Regions from separate parts of the Plantibacter sp. PA-3-X8 genome, predicted to be linked through region 1. Evidence: predicted binding sites of a transcription regulator. Region 1 holds the regulator's gene; the other holds the start of a gene.
The links. Region 1 encodes HrcA, which represses chaperone genes, less so after heat shock. Its sites were predicted from a motif close to TTNGCACTCGNNNNNNNCGAGTGCNAA; they were not measured.

Region 1 (3,712 bases):
CCTCTCCTACTGGACCGGCGAGGACTGGTGGGGTGTCGGCCCGGGCTCGCACAGTCACGTCGGCGGGGTGCGCTGGTGGAACGTCAAGCACCCGGCGGCGTACGCCCAGCGGATCGCGGCGGGGGAGTCGCCGGCCGCCGGCCGGGAGACCCTGGACGACGAGACGCGGGAACTCGAACGCATCCTGCTGCTCACCCGCACGCGGGACGGCATCCCGATCCGGACGCTCGCACCCGAGGCTCGCACGGCCGTCGCCGGGCTCATCGCCGAGGAACTGGTCGACGCACGGCAGGCCCTGCTCGGACGGCTGGAGCTCACGCGCCGCGGACGGCTCCTCGCCGACGCGGTCGTCCGCCGTCTGGTCGGCGACTGACCCTGCCCGAGGCGCAGAACAGCCCCGCCCGGCGGACCGGACGGGGCTGTTCTCGTGCGACTCGACGGATCAGGCCTTGATGAACTGGATCGTGAGCGGGTAGCTGTACAGCTCGCCCTTGTTCGCCTTGATCGCGGCGATGATGCTGAACACGATCACCACGACGTAGACGGCGATGATGATGAACAGACCCACGACGACGATCGTCAGGATCGAGCCGACCACGAGCGCGATCAGCATCGTCAGCTGGAAGTTCAGCGCGGTGAGCGTGTGCGCCTTGATGAACGGGCCGCGGTCCTTGAGGACCAGGTAGCCGATCAGCGGGGGGATGAATCCGAAGAAGATCCCACCGATGTGGATGAGCGTCGACCAGAGCTTCTCGTCCGACGGGCTCATGGGCTGAGCGGCGGCGTACGGCTGCTGGTACTGCGGGGCGCCTGCGGGCGGCGGCGGGTAGGAGCCTGCAGCGGGCGGCGGCGGCGCGTAGCCACCGGCGGGCGGGGGCGGGTAGGCGCCTGCGGGCGGCTGCTGCGGAGCTGCAGGAGGGGGCGTCGCGCCGTCTCCTGCAGGCGGAACCGACCCGCCCTTCGCTGGGTCGACGGGCGGCTGAGCGTTCGGATCGGACATCTTCGCACCTTTCACGGAGAGTGATATTCAATTGGTCCAGCTGAGCGTATCGCACCAGGTGTTGCTCATCAGGGACCCACGCCTGCGGCCAACGGTATTCCCGCGGCACGGGGCCGCGCAAGGGACGGCCGCGCGGAGGCCACGATATGATTGGCAGTCAGGGTCTTCGAGTGCTGATGGTCGGCGCTCCGAGGTGGATGACGGGAGGAGATCGAGATGGTGTCGGATCGCGGTCTCGAAGTGCTCCGCGTCATCGTGCAGGACTACGTCGCCTCGCGCGAGCCCGTCGGTTCCAAGACGATCGTCGACCGCCACTCCTTCGGGGTCTCCGCAGCCACCATCCGCAACGACATGGCGCAGCTCGAGGACGAAGAGCTCATCGCAGCTCCCCACACCTCTTCCGGCCGGGTGCCCACCGACAAGGGTTACCGGATGTTCGTCGACCACCTGGCCGACCGCCGTCCGCTGAACAACGCCCAACGGACGGCGATCGAGACCTTCCTCGGCGCGTCCGGCGACCTCGACGAGGTCCTGCACCGCACGGTGCGGCTGCTCTCGCAGCTGACGAACCAGGTCGCGCTCGTCCAGTACCCGATGTTCTCCCGGGCACGCGTCCGGCATCTCGAGTTGGTGAGCGTCACCCCGAACCGTGTGCTCGCGGTCATCATCCTCGACAACGGCCGCGTCGAGCAGCGGCTCATCGAGACGGAGAGCCCGGTCGACGACGACCTCATCTCGCGGCTCCGCTCGCTGTGCAACGAGGCGGTCGCGGGCCGTCCACTCCTCGACGCCCACGACGCGATCGGCGACGTCCCAGCCGACATCGCCGACCTCGATCGCGCGGCGGCCGTCCGCATCGTCGACGCGGTGCGCGAGCAGCTGTCGGCGCAGCGCCAGGACCGCCTCGTCATGGCCGGTGCCGCCAACCTCGCCCGCACCGAGGACGACTTCCCCGGCAGCATCTATCCGGTCCTGGACGCCATCGAGCAGCAGGTCGTGCTGCTTCGGCTCTTCGGTGAGATGGAGTCCGAACGCGACAGCGTGGTCGCCAGCATCGGGCGGGAGAACGCGTCGTTCGGCCTCGAGACCACGAGTGTCCTCGCCGGGAACTACCGTTCCTCTGGTGGCGAAATCGCCCGGCTCGGCGTCCTCGGCCCCACGAGAATGGACTACGCGAGCAACATGGCTGCGGTCCGCGCCGTCGCCAGGTACCTCTCGCGCATCCTCGACGCCGAGTGACGCATCCTCGTCGCGTCCCCCAACACCTTCCGCACCTCGAACGAAAGGCCCTCAGTGGCTGACTACCCCGACCACTACGCAGCACTCGGTGTCGCCAAGGAGGCGACGCCCGAAGAGATCAAGAAGGCGTACCGCCGCCTCGCACGCGAACTGCACCCCGACGTGAACCCGGGTTCCGACGCCTCGGAACGGTTCAAGGAGGTCACGCACGCCTACGACGTGCTGAGCGACCCCAAGCAGCGCCAGCAGTACGACCTCGGTCCGCAGGCTGGTGGGTTCGGTGGCGGCGACGCCGGGTTCGGCGGCTTCGGCGACATCTTCGACACCTTCTTCGGCGGTGGCGGCCAGCAGCGCGGACCCAAGTCCCGTCGCGCACGCGGGGAGGACGCCTTGTTGCGCGTCGAGCTCGACCTCGACGAGGTCATCTTCGGCACCCACCGCGACCTCGAGGTCGACACCGCCGTGCTCTGCAGCACCTGCAACGGCTCCTGCTGCCAGCCCGGCACCTCACCGGTGACCTGCGACATCTGTCACGGCACCGGCTCCATCCAGCGGGCCGTCCGCTCGCTGCTCGGCAACGTCATGACGTCGGCGCCCTGCGGCACCTGCCGCGGCTACGGCACGATCATCGCGACCCCGTGCGTCACCTGCCAGGGTCAGGGTCGGCTCCGTGCCCGCCGCACCGTCTCGGTCGACATCCCGGCCGGCGTCGACACCGGTCTGCGTCTGCAGATGCCGGGGAGCGGCGAGGTCGGCCCGGCCGGCGGCCCGAACGGCGACCTCTACCTCGAGATGAAGGTCAAGCACCACGACGTCTTCAGCCGCGACGGCGACGACCTGTTGTGCACGCTCGAAGTCCCGATGACCGACGCCATCCTCGGCCGCCAGGTCACCGTCCACGCGCTCGACGGTGACGTCGAGGTCGAGCTGCGGCCGGGCGTGCAGAGCTCTGAGGTCATCACGGTCAAGGACCGCGGTGTCACCCGTCTCCGCGGGAACAGCCGGGGCGACCTCAAGATCGGCGTCCAGGTCGTCACGCCGACGAAGCTCGACCACCGCGAACGCGAGCTGATCAAGAGCTTCGCCTCAGGACGACGCCAGGGTGCTCCGGCGCTCGCGCAGTTCCAGCAGGGCCTGTTCGCGAAGATCCGCGACCGCTTCCACGGCGTCGGTTGAGATGAGTTCGCTGTACCTCCGTGAGGATCTCGAATCGACCGGTGTCGGCGACTCGGTGACCCTCCGCGGGCCCGAGGCGAAGCACGCCGTCGCCGTGAGTCGGCTGCGGGTCGGCGAGACGACGTCGATCGGCAACGGCCGGGGCCTGATCGCGACCGGACCGGTCGTGCGCAGCGAGCCGGGGGAGTTGGAGATCCGCGTCGAATCGGTCGTGGTGCATCCGGAGAACCGTCCCGGGCTCGTCCTCGTGCAGGCGCTGGCCAAGGGCGATCGCGACGAACTCGCCATCCAGGCAGC
Region 2 (3,712 bases), 570 kb from region 1:
CCACGGCCCTGATTCGCCGTTCGCCCAGCGTTCGTAGTAGAAGTCCCAGTCGGCGTGCGACCCGGGCAGGATGGTCAACTCGGCCCACCGTTCCGTGCCGACCGGCGTCCCACCCTCCGCCAGGTCTCTCGGCTCACCATTGCTCCACGTGCAGTGCATGCCCCCGAGCGAGGTCGCCGCCCACAGCAGCGGGTTCGCACTGGACGGGTCAGCGAAAGCGGGCTCCAGGGTCGCCGTGGGGGCGAGCGCGGTCGCCACCACGTCCTGGGGGACGAGATTCTCGCACCCGAAGCCGTATGAGCTCACCGGCGCAGTCGGCTTAGCCGTCGCCGAGGGCTTCGGCGAGGACGACGCCGTCGGTGATGCGGTCGGAGCCGCTTCACTCGGCGTGCACGCGGCCAGCGCCAGAACCAATACAGCGGCGATCGCCGCTCCCCCGATACGTCTCATAGCTCGATCATAGGAACTGGCGTGCGGGCCGATATGCCGTTCCGATCACGTCTCTACAACGACTGTCGGACCCATGCGGAAACAGGCATACAGATCGAGGGTTCTCCCCGATGCGTCTGGTGGAAACGACGCAGGGCGCCTCCCGAAGGAGACGCCCTGCGCAGGTGTTGCTGTCGAACTTAGAAGTCCATGCCACCGGTCGGGTCGCCAGCCGGAGCCGGGTTCTTCTCCGGCTTGTCGGCGACGACGGCCTCGGTGGTGAGGAACAGGCCGGCGATCGACGCTGCGTTGAGCAGCGCGGAGCGGGTGACCTTCACCGGGTCGTTGATGCCGGCAGCGAGCATGTCGACGTACTCACCGGTCGCGGCGTTGAGGCCGTGTCCGACGGGCAGGTTGCGGACCTTGTCGGCGACGACGCCAGGCTCGAGGCCTGCGTTGAGCGCGATCTGCTTGAGCGGAGCGTCGATGGCGACCTTGACGATGTTCGCACCGGTCGCCTCGTCGCCGACGAGCTCGAGCTTCTCGAACGCGGTCTTGCCGGCCTGGATCAGGGCGACGCCACCACCGGCGACGATGCCCTCTTCGACGGCAGCCTTCGCGTTGCGAACGGCGTCCTCGATGCGGTGCTTGCGCTCCTTGAGCTCGACCTCGGTCGCTGCACCGGCCTTGATGACCGCAACACCGCCCGCGAGCTTGGCGAGACGCTCCTGGAGCTTCTCGCGGTCGTAGTCGCTGTCGGTGTTGTCGATCTCCTTGCGGATCTGCGAGACACGACCGGCGATGGCGTCGGCGTCGCCGGCACCCTCGACGATGGTGGTCTCATCCTTGGTGATGACGACCTTGCGAGCACGGCCGAGCAGGTCGAGGGTGACGGTCTCGAGCTTGAGGCCGACCTCTTCGGAGATGACCTGGCCACCGGTGAGGATGGCGATGTCCTGCAGCTGAGCCTTGCGGCGGTCGCCGAAGCCCGGAGCCTTGACGGCGACGGACTTGAAGATGCCACGGATCTTGTTGACGACGAGCGTCGCGAGCGCTTCGCCGTCGACGTCCTCAGCGATGATGAGGAGCTGCTTGCCCGACTGGATGACCTGGTCGACGATCGGCAGGAGGTCCTTGATCGCGGAGATCTTCTGGTTGGCGATGAGGATGTAGGGGTCCTCGAACACCGCTTCCTGGCGGTCGGGGTCGGTCACGAAGTACTGCGACAGGTAGCCCTTGTCGAAGCGCATGCCCTCGGTGAGCTCGAGCTCGGTGCCGAAGGTGTTCGACTCCTCGACGGTGACGACGCCCTCCTTGCCGACCTTGTCGATCGCCTCGGCGATGATCTCACCGATGGTGGTGTCGCCGGCGGAGATGGAAGCGGTCGCAGCGATCTCCTCCTTGGTCTCCACCTCCTTGGCGTTGGCGATGAGCTCGACCGTGACGGCCTCGACGGCCTTCTCGATGCCGCGCTTGAGGCTGATGGGGTCGGCGCCTGCGGCGACGTTGCGGAGGCCCTCGCGGACGAGCGCCTGTGCCAGCACGGTCGCCGTGGTGGTGCCGTCGCCGGCGACGTCATCGGTCTTCTTGGCGACCTCCTTGACGAGCTCCGCGCCGATCTTCTCGTACGGGTCGTCGAGTTCGATCTCCTTGGCGATGGACACGCCGTCGTTGGTGATCGTGGGGGCGCCCCACTTCTTCTCGAGGACAACGTTGCGACCGCGCGGCCCAAGGGTGACCTTGACCGTGTCAGCAAGAATGTTCAGTCCACGCTCGAGGCCGCGACGGGCCTCCTCGTCGAAAGCAATGATCTTAGCCATGTGTGTTTTTCGTCCCTCCCGGACGTCATGAACGTTGTTAGCACTCAATGAGTACGAGTGCTAAGTCGATTCTGGCACTCAGGGGGTGGGAGTGCAAGTGAGCACCGGCGCCCTGAGCGAACTCCCGGGAACAGCCCCGGAACGACGAACGACGCCGCCCACCGAAGTGGACGGCGTCGCAGGAATCGCGTACCTGATCAGCGGCTACGCCAGGCGCACACCCTCGGCCTGAGGCCCCTTTGCTCCAGTGCCGACCTCGAAGACGACCGCCTGGCCCTCTTCCAAGGACTTGTAGCCGCTCATGTCGATCGCCGAGTAGTGGACGAAGACATCCTGTCCGCCGTCGTCGACCGTGATGAAGCCGAAGCCCTTCTCAGCGTTGAACCACTTGACGGTTCCGTTCGCCATTTCATACTCCCATTGCTGCGTGCTCGCAGGCATCGACTGTTGCCGAACCCGGACCTGCCATCCGGGATCGGGACCCCGGTGACCACCCTGCGCCGAAGCGGACCCGGGGGCGAGTCGAGACGGGACGGGATGAGCGGCCAGTTCCAGATACTAATCCGGAGCACCGCGCGGATTCACCCTCAAATCGACAAACGGGGCCGAGTGATACGACAACTCAACATGGAGGAAACACTCCGGAAACACGGCGTGCCTGCGACCTGCTCGATCGACCTGCTCCAGCTGCGCTCAGGCGGCTGGCTGGTAGTCCGCGCCGACCACGACGACGATGCGGAGGACCGGTGCCTCGCCCTCCTCGACGGGGATCGCGTACGTGTCCGTGATCTGGATCGGGATGCCGCCGAGCGCGTTCGCGATGGCGCGGGCGACGCCCTCCTGCGACGGATCCTGGTAGTAGACGCCGCTCGCCGTGACGTCCTCCGTGCTGGCGTCGCTCGTCGGGATCTGCTGCGTGAAGCCGGCGGCCGTGATCGCTGCCGCCGCCGATGCGGCCAGGCCGGCGGTGGGTGTGCCGTTCAGGACGAGGATGCTGGCCGCGGGGTCGACGACGGGGGCCACCTCGGTCGGGGTGGGGGTAGGCGTTGGCGTGGCGCTCGGGCTCTGCGAGCCGCCGAAGAAGTCGATCCGGTCGTTCAGCCCGAAGAGGGCGAAGGTGCCGACCCCCACGAGGACGAGCGTGGCGACGACGGCGACGAGGAAGGCGATCCAGCCGCGTCCCTTGGGAGCAGGGGCACGGTGCGCGCCGACGCGCTTGAGGTCGGGGACCTCGTCGAAGCGGTCGGGCGGGAAGGATTCAGCCATGGTGTGGTCTCCGAGAGCTGCTCAGCCGTCGGTGCGGGGAGCCGAGGCTCCTCGCGCCGAGAGTCGGGCGTCGCGGGTGCGCTGCAGCCGCTTGATCAGCATGGGGTCGTGGGCGAGGGCGGACGGCGAGTCGATGAGCGCGCCGAGCAGTTGATAGTACCGGGCCGGGGACAGGGCGAAGCGGTCGCGGATGGCGG

Region 2: a site for HrcA is predicted at 2,287-2,313, ahead of groL (chaperonin GroEL). Genes of this name have one in related genera too.

The regions. Positions count from the first base shown of each region.
Region 1 is NZ_CP033107.1:2,689,505-2,693,216, forward strand. Features, by position in the region: gene hemW (radical SAM family heme chaperone HemW) at 1-373, shown strand, start outside; gene EAO79_RS19410 (DUF4870 domain-containing protein) at 443-1,000, opposite strand; gene hrcA (heat-inducible transcriptional repressor HrcA) at 1,217-2,239, shown strand; gene dnaJ (molecular chaperone DnaJ) at 2,294-3,415, shown strand; gene EAO79_RS12760 (16S rRNA (uracil(1498)-N(3))-methyltransferase) at 3,417-3,712, shown strand, end outside.
Region 2 is NZ_CP033107.1:2,119,605-2,123,316, reverse strand. Features, by position in the region: gene EAO79_RS10095 (hypothetical protein) at 1-450, opposite strand, end outside; gene groL (chaperonin GroEL) at 630-2,249, opposite strand; gene EAO79_RS10085 (cold-shock protein) at 2,454-2,657, opposite strand; gene EAO79_RS10080 (LytR C-terminal domain-containing protein) at 2,943-3,515, opposite strand; gene EAO79_RS10075 (DUF3263 domain-containing protein) at 3,537-3,712, opposite strand, start outside.